3 regions of the Caldimonas taiwanensis NBRC 104434 genome follow, and region 2 is predicted to be linked to each of the others. Evidence: predicted binding sites of a transcription regulator. Region 2 holds the regulator's gene; each other region holds the start of a gene.

Region 1 (4,665 bases), on a different contig from region 2:
CCGCCGAAAAAGGCGGCGAAGGGCTCGGCCAGCGTGCTGCCGCCGGCCCGGCTCACGCGCGACCAGAAGCGCCGCAGGGCCTCGCGCGCGCCGGCCCGGCCGCCGGCCATCAGGCCGTCAGCCAACACCACGGCGTTCATCGCGCCAGCGCTGGTGCCACTGATGGCATCGAATTCGATGCGCTCTTCCTCCAGGAGCCGGTCCAGCACACCCCAGGTGAAGGCGCCATGGGCGCCGCCTCCCTGCAGCGCCAGATCGATGCGTCGGATGCGTCGCCGGCTCATGCCGTTCAGTCTACGGGTCGACCCCTGATCGACCAAACCAAAAACCGAGCGGCTTGAACGACAACGGCCCCCGAAGGGGCCGTTGTGTGCGAGGCGCAGGGGGCCGGGTCAGGCGTATTCGGCCAGGGCCTTGCGCATTTTCTTCATGGCGGCCGCCTCGATTTGGCGAATTCGTTCGGCGCTGACGCCGTATTCAGCGGCCAGCTCGTGCAGCGTCTTACCGCCAGTGCCGTTGTCATTCACCTTGAGCCAGCGCTCTTCGACGATGCGGCGGCTGCGAGGATCCAAGCTGTCCAGCGCCCGGGCGATGCCATCGGTGGCCAGCAGATCACGGCGCTGGGCTTCGATCACGCGGGTGGGCTCACGGCTTTCATCGGCCAGGTAGGCAATGGGCGCGAAGTTGTCTTCGCCGTCGTCGAGGCTGGGCTCCAGGGCCACGTCCCCACCGGACAGGCGGGTCTCCATCTCGATGACATCCTCACGCTTGACCTTGAGCTCGCGGGCCACCGCATCGATTTCCCGGTCGGACAGGGTGCTGCGGTGCGTGTCGACCTCGTCGGCTTCGCCTTTGAGGCTTTGCTTGAGGGAGCGCAAATTGAAGAACAGCTTGCGTTGGGCCTTGGTGGTGGCCACCTTGACCATGCGCCAGTTCCTCAAAATGAACTCATGGATCTCGGCCTTGATCCAGTGCAGGGCATAGCTGACCAGGCGCACGCCCTGGTCGGGGTCGAAGCGCTTGACGGCCTTCATCAAACCCACATTGCCCTCCTGGATCAGGTCGCCATGCGGCAGGCCATAACCCAGGTACTGGCGCGAGACCGACACCACCAGTCGCAGGTGCGACAGCACCAGCTTCCCGGCGGCTTCCAGGTCGCGGTGATCTCGCCAGCGGCGCGCCAGCGTGGTTTCTTCTTCCTGCGTCAGCAGGGGCAAACGGTTGACGGCCGCGATGTAGGCATCCAGATTGCCCAGGGAGGGCACCAAGGCCCAGGGATCGCGGACGGTCAGGGCAGCGGTCGAGGTGTTCATGGTCGTCATAGACATCTCGAACCTCCTTTCAGTTCCCTTGATGTTAGCACTCGATGGCAGAGAGTGCTAATCCCTCCTCCGAGGGAACCCTTATGAATAGTAATAAACAATCGATTCGTTTGGGGTCATTGGGAAATTTCGAAGGCTTGGGCCAGCAGGGCATAAGACCGCCGGCGCACTGCCGGATCGTAGGCCCAGGTATTGATCACCAATTCGTCCAGGGCCAAGGCGTCGGCCAGGCGGCGCAGCTGCTCGGCCACCGTGGCGGCGCTGCCCACGAAGGCCTTGCGGCGCAGGGCGTCCACCGTGGGCCATTCCTCGGGGGTGAAACCGCGCTGGGCGATCTGGTCGGGGGGCTGCAGGGGACCGAGCCGCCCGTGCATGCGGTCCAGCCGCCAACGCTCCCGGCTGAGCGCATGGAAGCGGGCTTCTTCATCGGTGTCGGCGGCCAAGGCCCACACGCAGATCGTGGCTTGGGGCCTGGGGTGGCGTGGGCTGGGCCGGTAGAGGCGGCGGTAGAGGTCCAGGGCCTGTTCCACGCCCTGGCCATCCATGAAGAAATAGGCAAAGGCATAGGGCAGGCCCAGGTGGGCCGCCAGCCGGGCGCCGTAGTCGGAGCTGCCCAGCACCCACACCGTGGGGATACGCGCCCAAGGGGCCTCGGGCGAGGGGGCGGGCGCACGGGGGTGGGCGACGATGCCTCGGTGCGGCTGGCCGGCCAGCCAGGCTTGCAGGTCCTGGATTTGTTCCGGGAAGCTTTCGGCCGCGGCATGGGCGTTCGGGTTGAGGGCCAGCGCCGTGCGCATGTCGGCACCCGGCGCACGGCCCACACCCAGGTCGATGCGGCCCGGGGCCAGGGCCTCGAGCACACGGAACTGCTCGGCCACTTTCAGCGCAGCGTAGTGGGGCAGCATGACTCCGGCACTGCCCAGGCGTATGCGTTGGGTGCGTGCGGCCATGGCGGCCAGCAAGATCTCAGGGGCGGTGCCGACGATGGTGGGCAGGCTGTGGTGCTCGCTCACCCAGAAGCGGTGATAGCCCAGGGCTTCGCAGTGAACGGCCAGGTCGAGGGTATCGCGGATGGCAGCGTCTTCGCTGGCGCCGGCCAGCCAGATCGATTGATCGAGGACGGAAAGCTTCATGGGGGGCATTGTCGGCGCGTTGGGGGCGCTGGGCGGATGTGCGGACATCCGGCGGCTGGCCCGCCCCGCCGGGCCCACTTGACGACCGGGTGAAGGCAGGATCGCCGTGGCCAAATACTGTATATTTATACAGTTACTGGTGACGCCATGCTTTCACGGTCCTTGTCTTCCGAGGTGGCTGCCGCCGTCTGGCAGGGGGATGCCTTGCCCGGCGCCCATGAGCTGCCTGTGTGCCCGACCGGCTTTGCCGCGCTGGATGCCGTGCTGCCTGGCGGGGGCTGGCCGGTTCAGGGATTGAGCGAGATCCTGCTGCCGGCCTGGGGGCTGGCGGAATGCCGTCTGACCGCACCGGCCCTGTCTCGGGTGCTGGCCGACGAGGGGCCGGGCAAGGCCGTGCTCTTCATCGGCCCGCCCGCGCCGCCCCATGCGCCCGGTTGGCGTGCGGCGGGCCTGAACGCGGATTCGATGATTTGGGTGAATGTGGTCCAGCCCGAGCAGCGCCTGTGGGCGGCCGCACAGGCGCTGCACTGCGCGGAGGTGGCTGCCGTGTTGCTGTGGCTGCCTGTCCAGCGGGGGCAGGTGGCGGGCTTGCGGCGGCTGCAAGTGCGCAGCTTGCAGGGACAGCGGCTGGTGTTCGTGTTTCGGCCGCTGGCGGTGCAGGTCGAGGCTTCGCCTGCGCCTTTGCGTCTGGCCGTGCAAGCCAGTCGGCCGTTGAGCTTGGTGTTGCGTTTGCTCAAGCGCCGGGGGCCGCCCCATGACAGGCCGATCGAGGTGCCTGCGGCGCCGCAAGACTTGGCGGAGGTGCTGTCTCATGCGTTGGCGGCCCGCGGGGGGGGCTCCGCCGTTTCCATGCAGCGGTTCGATGTTGGCCGGTCCTTGCTGGATGGCGTTGTGCCTTCGCACGACCTGCGGGCCGTCACCGGCTGAGGAGCCGGCGCCGTCGCTGGCGGCTACGCCCGAGGCCTTGGGGTGGTGGGCGCTGCAGTTCACCCCTCGGGTGTGTCGCCATGAGGAGGCGGTGCTCATGGAGGTGGGTGGCAGCCTGCGCTTGTTTGGCGGGCCCCAGGCTTTGCGTGCACGCATCGAGACCGCTGCGGCCGAGCTGGGCTGGAAGCATTGCGCTGCCGCACCCACCGCTTTGGGGGCGCTGGCCTTGGCGCGTGGCGGACAAGTGGGCGCCTGGGGCGGTGAGTTGAGTGCTTTGCTGGATGGGTTGCCGCTGGACAGCTTGCGCCAGGTGGCCCTGCAAGCGGCCTGGCTCAGCCGCCTGGGCTGCCGGTGTCTGGGCCAGGTGCGCGCGCTGCCTCGTGCGGGCTTGGCGCGTCGCGCGGGCCCCGATGTATTGCGGGAGCTGGACCAGGCATATGGCGAGGCGCCCTGGTCGGCCCCATGGATCACGCCGCCCGAGGTGTTCGAGGCCCGGCTGGAGTTGCCCGGGCGGGTGGAATCGGCCCCGGCCTTGATGCTGGGGGTCCGCCGCTTGCTGCTGCAGCTGTGCGGCTGGTTGGCGGCCCGCCAGGCCGGGCTGCGCTGCTTCGTGCTGCGCTGGCGATACGACGGCCACGGCCGCGACGATGCGTGGGTGGGCGAGCTGCCGGTGCGCACGGCCGAGCCCACTCGTCGGGTCGATCACTTGTTGCGCTTGTCGAGCGAGTGGTTGGCCCGGGTGCGGCTGGCCGCGCCGGTGGGAGAGCTGTCTTTGTGCTGCGACGAGATCGAACCGCTGGCCGAGACGGCGTCTTCGCTGCTGCCCGGGGCCGTCGAGATCACCAGGGGAGAAAGCCTGTCGCAGTTGCTGGAGCGCTTGTCGGCCCGTTTGGGCCCGGATCGGGTGTGCCGCCCGGTGCCGCGTGCCGACCATCGCCCCGAGGCTCAGCAGACGTGGCAGCCAGCCATGCAGGTCGACAAGGTCGCAATGCCGTCTGGTCTGCCGGGGCCGCAGCCCGCCTGGCTGTGGCGTGAACCGCTGCTGCTGGACATTTGCCGGGAGCGACCGCAGCTGCAGGGCGATTTGAGGATCTTGGCCGGTCCGCACCGGCTCGAGGCCGGCTGGTGGGACACCCCGGGCACGGTGGCCGCGCGCGACTACTACGTGGCTTGGAATGAGCGCAGCGGGCTGGTGTGGATTTACCGCGAACGTCGTCTGCGAGACGGCGGCAGCTGGTTCCTGCATGGGGGGTTTGGATGAGGTCGGCCATGATGGTGCTGCC
Region 2 (4,665 bases):
TGCAGCTGGACAAGCAGTTGTGCTTTGCGCTGTATGCCACCACGCTGGCGATGACCAAGCTCTACAAACCGTTGCTGGATCGCTTGGGCCTGACCTATCCGCAATACCTGGTCATGCTCGTCTTGTGGGAGCATGGCCAGCAGACGGTCAGTGAACTCGGACAACGTTTGTTCTTGGATTCCGGCACGCTCACGCCCCTGCTCAAGCGCCTGGAGGTCGCCGGCAAGGTGGAGCGCCGCCGTGACGCTGCCGATGAGCGACGAGTCCTCGTCCGCCTCACGCCCGCGGGCCAGGCGTTGCGTGCAGCGGCCAGCCGGCTGCCACTGGACATCGCCTGCGCCACCCAGTGCAGCCCGCAAGAGATTGCCGATTTGCGTCAGCGTTTGCACGATCTGCGCCGCCGCTTGGACCTCCAGTCCCTCCCCTCGGCCAGCAGCCCCGCCAAGCGACGGGCCGCCTGACCGCCTCGCCCTGCCACTCATCGAAAGGAAAGCCCATGCCTCTTGAAAAAGTTCTCTATCAAGCCCGTGCGACCTCGACCGGAGGCCGTGATGGCCGTTCGATCTCGTCCGACGGCGCGCTCGATGTCCGGCTGAGCACCCCCAAGGAGCTGGGCGGCGCTGGCGGCCCGGGCACCAATCCCGAACAATTGTTCGCTGCCGGATATTCGGCCTGTTTCATTGGCGCGATGAAGTTCGTGGCGGCCCAGCGCAAGATCGCGCTGCCCGCCGACACCTCCATCACGGCGACGGTGGGCATTGGCCCCATCGCGCAGGGCTTCGGCATCGAAGTCGACCTGGAGGTATCGATCCCCGGCATGGACCGTGCCCAGGCCGAGGCCCTGGTGCAAGCGGCTCACCAGGTGTGTCCGTACTCCAACGCCACACGCAACAACATCGACGTGCGTCTCAAAGTGGTCTGAACGCCACGCGCCTCGGCTCACACCGGCATCAGCGCCAGCATCAGGGCCACACGGGCCTTGGCTGGCGTCAAGGTGCCCACCGAGGGCCATCCTCGCGGATGCGCCCCCAGCACCGGCCCGGCGCCGCAGCGGCTGGCACGCCACACGGTCACCCCTTGCGCCTGAGCTTCGGCCAAGGCAGCCTCCAAGTCGCGGTGGATGCTGCCATTGCCGGTGCCGGCCACCACCAAGCCTCGCACACCGGCGTGCACCAACGCCCGCACGGCTTCTCCCCGCGCCCCCGCCGTGCTGGTGACGATCTCCACCCAGGGCCAGGCAGCCGGCTCCAAGGCCCACACGCGTTCCCAGTCCAGCGCCTGCCCCTCGGGCCAGGGGCGCAGCAAGCGCAAGCTGCCAGCCTCCACCAGCGCCACCGGGCCGGCATCGCCCGAATCGAACGCATCCACTTGATAGGTGTGGGCCTTGCGCACATCGGCCGCTGCATGCACCCGGCCGCACAACACCGCCACGACGCCGCGGGCACCGGGCCAGGCAGCCACCGTCATTGCATCGACCAGGTTTTGGGGGCCGTCGGCCGACAATGCCGTGGCCGGACGCATGGCCGCCGTCAGCACCACCGGCTTGCTCGGTGCCAGCACGGACTGCAGGAACCAGGCCGTTTCCTCCAAGGTGTCGGTCCCGTGGGTGACGACGACCCCCGCCACCTCGGGCCGTGCCAGCGCCTGTGCGACCGCCTGGGCCAGCTCGCGCCAGACGCCGAAGTCCATGTCTTTGCTGTCCACTTGGGCCAGCTGATGCACTTCCAACGGTGCGCCGCTCAGTGAAGGCACCGCCGCCACCAACTGCGCCACCCCCAGCTGCGCTGCCGTGTAGCCGGTATGGTCGGACGCACTGCTGCCCACACCGGCAATCGTGCCTCCCGTGCCGATGACCACGATCGTGTTTGAATGGCTTTGCATTTTCTTCGAGACTGGATAAAAATACAGATACTGGATGCGCAACCAGTGGGTGCGTGCTCAGAAGGCCTGCGGGCCTGTGCTCGCGCGACCGCGCCCGGTCGATAGTCTCCATCATTCCTTGCCGGTCCATGGACATGTCCGAGACCCCGAAGCTCACGGCCCGTCAGCAACAAATTCTCGAGCTCATCCAAAGCGCGATCGAGCGCACCGGCGCGCCGCCCACGCGGGCCGAGATCGCCGCTGAGCTCGGCTTCCGCTCGGCCAATGCCGCCGAGGAACATCTGCAAGCCCTGGCCCGCAAAGGCGTCATCGAACTGGTGGGAGGCACCTCGCGAGGCATCCGGCTCAAGTCTGACACATTGCGCTCGCTGGCCGAGTCGCGCATTCGCCAGTTCAGCCTGCCTCTGCCGGGGCTGGCTCAGCTCGCCTTGCCTCTGGTGGGCCGGGTGGCCGCGGGCAGTCCCATCTTGGCGCAAGAGCACATCGATCAGACGTATCACGTCGAAGCCAGTTTGTTTCAGCGCAAACCCGACTTTCTGCTCAAAGTGCGTGGCATGAGCATGCGCGACGCTGGCATCCTCGACGGAGACCTGTTGGCCGTGCAGGCCACTCGCGAGGCCAAGAACGGCCAGATCGTCGTGGCCCGCCTGGGCGACGAGGTCACGGTCAAGCGTTTTCGCCGTCAGCGAGGTCACATCGAACTGCTGGCCGAGAACCCCGACTACCCCACGATCATCGTCGAGCCCGGACAAGACTTCGAGCTCGAAGGCATTGCCGTGGGGCTGATTCGCAACACCATGTTGATGTAGCCGCATCGCCTCCGGCCCACTGCAGGTGGTGGGCGCCAGCGCGAGGAGGACATCGCCTCGCACAGGCCCTGCAGTTGGCCCGCTGCGCCTCCAGGCGAAGCACCCGTCCCAATCCTGCCGAATGTCATGAGCTTGGTAGATCTTCGGAGATGGACATGAACGACACGGCTTCCCTGCCCCCCTGGTGGCGACGTTTGCGCTTGCGGCCTCGCCGGGCCACACCGGAGCGTCTGCCCACTGGGCATGCGAGCCTGGATGCGGCCCTGCCGGGTGGAGGTTGGCAGGCTGGACAGGTGTTGGAAGTATGCGGCCCGCAGGAGGGTGCCGCCGCATGGCGTCTGCTGGAAACCGCCATCGAGCGCGCTGCGCGAGCGGGCCGACCGGTGGCTCTGGTGCAACCGCCGCACACTGTGCACCGCCGACTGGAGCCGGGGTTCGGCACGGGTCCGCTCAGCTGCTGCTGGCCTGGCCCACAAGGCGCGCGCGTCGTCGAGGCGGGCGTGCAATGGCTGCAAACCCACCCCGGGGGAATGCTGTTGTTGTGGGCCTCGGACATGCCGACGGCAGCTTGGCGAGCGCTGTCACGCGCCGCCCGCCGCCACGCGGCCCATGTCTTGCTCATGCGCCCGGCCTCGTCGCGCTGGGATGACAGCCCGGCCGACGTCCGGCTGAGTCTGTTGCCGGGCCGGGGGCGCCACTGGGACGTGCACGTGCAAACCCCCGCTAGTGCAGCCGCGGTGTTGCTGCGGGTGTCACTCGACGAGGCTGGCGGTGCGAAGCCCTCAGCCGGGCTCGCCCCCATGTCCGCCCTGAAAGTGGCCGTCGATCCGACCGACCGACGCCGCACGGCCTTGTGCGGCACCTTGGCTCAGGTCTGTGACGAACTCGAACGCCTGGCCCGCCGCGAAGCCGAAGGCTGGCCTCTGGCGGCCTGAACGAGGCAGATCGGCAAGCGCGTCGACCCTCTCAAGCAGGGTTCGGCACGCTCGCCGCGGCCACGAGCCGCCGGGTGTAAGGATGCCGTGGGGCATCGAGCACTTCATGCATCTGGCCGGACTCGACCACTTCACCGTCCTTCATCACGATCACGTGGTGGGCCATCGCACGGATCACATCCACATCGTGGGTGATCAGCAGATACGCCAGGCCGTGCTCACGCTGCAGGCGCTGCAACAGGGCGAGAACCTGCTTCTGGATGGTCACATCCAGCGCGCTGGTGGGTTCGTCCAGCACCAGCAGCTGAGGTCTGACGATCAGCGCGCGCGCAATCGCCAAGCGCTGCCGCTGCCCACCGGAGAACTCATGCGGATAACGGGCGAGCAAGCCTGGAAACTGCGCTTCGGTAAGGCCCACATCGGCCAAGGTCTGGCGCACGCGCTCGCGTCGGGCATGGGCATCCAAGGCCGGCTCGTGCACCCGCAGCCCCTCGCCAATGAGTTCCTCGACCGTCATGCGAGGCGACAGCGACGAAAACGGATCCTGAAAGACCACCTGGGCCACCCGCCGCAAAGGACGATCGGCCCGTGGCGAGCCTTGCCAGGAGGCACCTGCCAGGCGCAGCTCGCCTGAGCTGGGCACCAACCCCAGCACGGCCATGGCCAGGGTGGATTTGCCCGATCCCGATTCACCGATCACCCCCAAGGTCTGACGCGGGGCCAAGTTCAGGCTCGCACTGCGAACGGCCACGAACTCACCGCGACGGAACCAGCCTCGCAAGCCAGGCCTTGGAACGGGATAGACCACCCGCAGCGACCGGGTGCGCAACAAATCGTCCTGTGTGGATGAGGCGCTCACGCCCTCGACCACATCGCGCTCGGGTCGGCTGTCGATCAGTTTGCGGGTATAGGGATGCCGCGGGCGGCCAAAGACCTCGGCCACCGTGCCTTCTTCCACGAGATGGCCGCTTTCCATCACGGCCACCCGGTCGGCAAAGCGGCGCACCAGGTGCAGGTCGTGGGTGATCATCAGCACGGCC
Region 3 (4,665 bases), on a different contig from region 2:
CGAAGTCGCGCACCACCTCGGTGACGATCTCGCCCAATGGCACTTCGTGGCGGCGCGGACTTTGGCCTTGGTTTTCCGCGCGCGCCAGCGCCAACAGCTGGTTGACCATGTGCGCGGCGCGTTGGCTGGAGCGCGCAATCTGGCGCAGCGAGCGCTTGAGCTCCTGCGGGTCGCGTTGTCCGGCGTCGATCTCGCGCTGGGCGAGTTCGGCCTGCATGCGCAGTCCGGCCAATGGCGTCTTGAGTTGGTGGGCCGCGTCGGCCAGGAAATGCTTTTGCGTTTTGATGGATTGGTCCAGGCGTGCCAGCAAGTCGTTGATCGAGCGCACCAAGGGGGCCACTTCCTCGGGAGCGTCGTGCTCGTCGATGGGGCTGAGGTCGTCGTTTTGGCGGCGCCGGATGCGCTGCTGCAGTTCCGACAGTGGCGCGATGCCGCGCGACAGAGCCAACCACACCAGCACCACCGCCAGCGGCAGGATCACGAATTGCGGCAGGATCACGCCCTTGATGATCTCGGTGGCCAGGTGCGAGCGCTTGTTCAGTGTTTCGGCCACTTGCACCAGCGCATGCTGGCCTTCGTCGGCCCCGTCGACCTCCACCCAGACATAGGCCACGCGGATGGGCACATTGTCGATGGCATCGGAGCGCAGTTTGACCGTGCCGGGCTCATGCGGCTCCTCGGCCACCGGCACCGGCAGGCTGCGGTCGCCGCTGACGAATTCGCCGCGCACGCCCAGCACTTGGAAGTAGATGTCATCGGCATTGTCGGCCTTGAGAAACTCCGAGATCGTTGGCGGCAACTGAAAGATCACCTCGTTGTGCGAGACGGCCACTTGCTGAGCCAGATTGCGCGCCGTCTCGGTCAGCGCACGATCGAAGGGCCGGTTGGCGATGTTCTCGGCCACCACCCAGGTCAGGCCCACGCTCATGGGCCACAGCAACAACAGCGGCGCGAGCATCCAGTCCAGGATCTCGCCAAAGAGCGAACGCTGTTCGCGGGCCAAGGTGGGACGCCTGTGTCGTGCTGCGTTACTGCGGGATCTTCTCGAGGCAGTAGCCCAGTCCGCGCACGGTGGCGATGCGGATGGGGCCTTGCTCGATCTTCTTGCGCAGTCGGTGGATGTAAACCTCGATGGCGTTGTTGCTCACCTCGTCGCCCCATTCGCACAGGCGCTCGACGAGCTGATCCTTGCTCACCAGGCGGCCCGTGCGTTGCAGCAAGATTTCCAGCAGGCTGAGCTCGCGCGCCGACAGCTCGATCATTTGGTCGTTGATGTAGGCCACCCGCCCGGTTTGGTCGAACGTCAGGGGCCCATGCTTGATCAGCGCGGAGGCCGCACCCAGACCGCGGCGCGTGAGCGCTCGCACCCTCGCTTCGAGCTCCTGCAACGAAAACGGCTTGGCCATGTAATCGTCGGCCCCGAGGTCCAGACCCTTGACGCGCTCTTCCACGCTGTCGGCCGCGGTGAGGATGAGCACCGGGGTGGTGCTGCCGCGCGAGCGCAGCCGACGCAAGACTTCCAAGCCGTGCAGCTTGGGCAGGCCCAGATCGAGGATGACGAGGTCGAATTCGTGCGAGGCCAGTGCCGCGTCGGCCTCGGTGCCCGAGCCGACTTGATCGACCGCATAGCCCGAGCCACGCAGCGAGCGCAGCAGGCCATCGGCCAGCACTTGATCGTCTTCCGCGATCAGGATGCGCATGGCTGTCTCCTCACGATGTGAGCGACCGATTTTAGGCCAGCCCCCTCACATCAGGCTGACGGCCAGCCGCCTGCATAGGCCTCCAGCCCCAGCTTGACGACCGTGGCCACGTCCTCGCCCACTTCGGCGCGGAACTCGGCCTCGGCCTGGGCTACGGCGCGCCGGAAGGCCTCCAGCCAGGCCAGGCCGCTGGGGGTGAAGCGCACGAGCCGGGCACGGGCATCGCGCGGGTCGGCCTCGCGCACCACCAGGCCCCAGGCCTCGCATTGGTCCACCAGGTCGCCCATGGCCTGCTTGCTCATGCCGGCCTGGGCCGCCAGCTCGGTCAAGCGCGACCCCTCCAGCGCCAGGTGGCGGGTGATGTGGATGTGCGCGGCCGTCACCTGCTGGCGCGCCGCCAGGTGGGCCAAGGCCAGCGGCACGTCCACGTCGCGGGCCATCAACGCCAGCACCCGGGCGTCGAAGCGGCGCATCGCATGGCCGAGCAGGCGGCCCAGGTGAGTCTGGCGCCAAGTGTCGTTGGGCCGTGAGGAGGACATGCCTAGATAGTAAGGCAAACTGACCAAAAAATCTGTTTACGCGAGAGTACGGGTGGCACAAAATACTGTGCATGCATCCAGCCTGTGCATCGGAACAGGCGCATGAGACCCCATCAGCCAACCCTCGAGGAGAGATTCGTGGACGCACCCGTCAAGGCCCTGAACACTGAAAAAGCCAAAGCCCTGCAAGCCGCGCTGGCCCAGATCGAAAAGCAGTTTGGCAAGGGCTCGATCATGCGCCTGGGCGAGGGCGAGGCCGTCGAGGACATCCAAGTGGTCTCCACCGGCTCGCTGGGCCTGGACATCGCCCTGGGCGTGGGCGGTCTGCCCCGTGGCCGCGTCATCGAGATCTACGGCCCGGAATCCTCGGGCAAGACCACGCTCACGCTGCAGGTGGTGGCGCAGATGCAAAAGCAAGGCGGCGTGTGTGCCTTCATCGACGCCGAACACGCGCTGGACGTGCAGTACGCGCAAAAGCTGGGCGTGAACCTGCAGGACCTGCTCATCAGCCAGCCCGACACGGGTGAGCAGGCGCTGGAAATCGTCGATGCGCTGGTGCGTTCGGGCTCGGTCGATCTCGTCATCGTCGATTCGGTGGCCGCGCTGACCCCCAAGGCCGAGATCGAAGGCGAGATGGGCGATGCCTTGCCGGGCCTGCAAGCCCGTCTGATGAGCCAGGCCTTGCGCAAGCTCACCGCCACGATCAAGAAGACCAACTGCATGGTCATCTTCATCAACCAGATCCGCATGAAGATCGGCGTGATGTTCGGCTCGCCCGAGACCACCACTGGCGGCAATGCGCTCAAGTTCTACGCCTCGGTGCGCTTGGACATCCGCCGCGTGGGCTCGATCAAAAAAGGCGAGGAAGTCATCGGCAGCGAAACCAAGGTCAAGGTCGTCAAGAACAAGGTCTCGCCCCCGTTCAAGACCGCGGAGTTCGACATCCTGTACGGCGAAGGCATCTCGCGCGAAGGCGAGATCCTCGACCTGGGGGTGGCCACCCGGGTGCTGGAAAAATCCGGGGCCTGGTATGCCTACAACGGCGAGAAGATCGGCCAGGGCAAGGACAACGCCCGTGAATTCCTGAAAGAAAACCCCGATCTGGCCTTCGAGATCGAAAACAAAGTGCGCGAGGCCCTGGGGGTGCCGTTGCTGGCCGGGGCCGCCGCGCCTGCGGCCGATGTGCCGGCCAAGCCCACGGCCAAGGGCAAAGCCCGCGCCGCCAAAGACCCGGCCGAAGACCTGACGGAAGAATGAGGCCGCGCGGCCCGCGCGCTGCCATGGGCATGCCTCCCCTGTCCTTGAAGGGTCGGGCCCTGAAGTATCTGGCGCGGCGTGAACACTCGCGCCTGGAGCTGGCCCGCAAGCTGGCGCCGCATGCCCAAAGCCCCGACGAGGTCGAAGCCGTGCTCGATGCCCTGCAGGCCGCAGGCTGGCTGAGCCCCGCACGTTTCGTCGAATCGGTGGTGCACCGCAAAGCCGCCCGCTTCGGAACGGCGCGCATCCGGCAAGAGCTGCAAGGCCATGGACTCAGCGGCGAGGCGGTCACCGAGGTCTTGCAAGCCCTGAGCGCCACCGAATTCGAGCGCGCCCGGGCCGTCTGGGCGCGCCGCTTTGGCGGTGAAGCGGCCCTCGATCCGGCCGAACGTGCGCGCCAGATGCGCTTCCTGGCTGCCCGAGGCTTCAGCCCCGAGGTCATCCGCCGCGTGGTGCGTGGCGACGGTTGACCCAAGACCGGTGGCGCACGCCGCTGGCCCCCGACAGCGCTGGCGCGTGCAGAGCCGCAGCCAGCGGCGGCCTGGCCCTCAGCGTGTAGCCTCTTCTTTGCGCCGTTGCAGCCATTCGGCCTCGATGTCGCGCAGGCGCACGTCGATCACCGAGGCCTCGATGAATTCGGCGGCGCCTTCGGCGGCACGGCTCAGCCGCTGGGCGGCGCGCAGGCGGTCGATGGCGCCTTGCAGGTCGCCCAGCAGGTAGCGCGCCTCGGCCTGGGCGCGAATGCTGCGCAGCGGCTGCCCGAGGCGCTCCCAGGCTTGTCCGAGCAATTCCCAGGCGCGATGGTCGCGCGGATGCAAGGTGGCCCAGGTCTGGAGGTCTTCGGCGGCATGTCGCCATGCGCTGGCTTCGGCCTGGCCGTCGGCCAAGACGGCTTGCGCCATCAGCAGCTCGCTGGCGCGCGAGCCGTCGCCACGGTAGGCGGCCAGGGCGGCTTGGGCTTGGGCGGCTTGGCCTCGAGTCAGGGCCAGATCGGCCTGGATGAGGGCGAGCGCTCGGCTGGCGCGGGCGTCTCCTTGCACCAAGGGGGCGGCGCGTTGGAGCGCGGCTTGCATGCGTGGCCAGTCGCGCAGCGCGGCGGCGGCATGGGCTTCGGTGCTGGCGTGCAGGAGCGCGGCCGGGCGTTCGGGCGAGCTGGCGTTTTGCGCGCT

What was found. Region 2 encodes LexA, which represses DNA repair genes until DNA is damaged. Its sites were predicted from a motif close to ACTGTATNNNNATACAGT; they were not measured.
Region 1: a site for LexA is predicted at 2,572-2,589, ahead of imuA (translesion DNA synthesis-associated protein ImuA). Genes of this name have one in related genera too.
Region 3: a site for LexA is predicted at 2,304-2,321, ahead of recA (recombinase RecA). Genes of this name have one in related genera too.

What each region holds. Positions count from the first base shown of each region.
Region 1 covers NZ_BCWK01000008.1:78,986-83,650, reverse strand. The annotation lists gene CTA01S_RS08810 (patatin-like phospholipase family protein) at 1-284, opposite strand, end outside; gene rpoH (RNA polymerase sigma factor RpoH) at 393-1,322, opposite strand; gene CTA01S_RS08800 (LLM class flavin-dependent oxidoreductase) at 1,439-2,455, opposite strand; gene imuA (translesion DNA synthesis-associated protein ImuA) at 2,603-3,382, shown strand; gene CTA01S_RS08790 (Y-family DNA polymerase) at 3,318-4,643, shown strand; gene CTA01S_RS08785 (error-prone DNA polymerase) at 4,655-4,665, shown strand, end outside.
Region 2 covers NZ_BCWK01000004.1:104,868-109,532, forward strand. The annotation lists gene CTA01S_RS04990 (MarR family winged helix-turn-helix transcriptional regulator) at 1-461, shown strand, start outside; gene CTA01S_RS04995 (organic hydroperoxide resistance protein) at 497-922, shown strand; gene CTA01S_RS05000 (asparaginase) at 940-1,881, opposite strand; gene lexA (transcriptional repressor LexA) at 2,016-2,690, shown strand; gene CTA01S_RS05010 (hypothetical protein) at 2,846-3,625, shown strand; gene CTA01S_RS05015 (ABC transporter ATP-binding protein) at 3,657-4,665, opposite strand, start outside.
Region 3 covers NZ_BCWK01000001.1:166,915-171,579, forward strand. The annotation lists gene CTA01S_RS00855 (sensor histidine kinase) at 1-958, opposite strand, end outside; gene CTA01S_RS00860 (response regulator) at 1,029-1,700, opposite strand; gene CTA01S_RS00865 (MarR family winged helix-turn-helix transcriptional regulator) at 1,751-2,239, opposite strand; gene recA (recombinase RecA) at 2,378-3,496, shown strand; gene recX (recombination regulator RecX) at 3,520-3,966, shown strand; gene CTA01S_RS00880 (M48 family metalloprotease) at 4,045-4,665, opposite strand, start outside.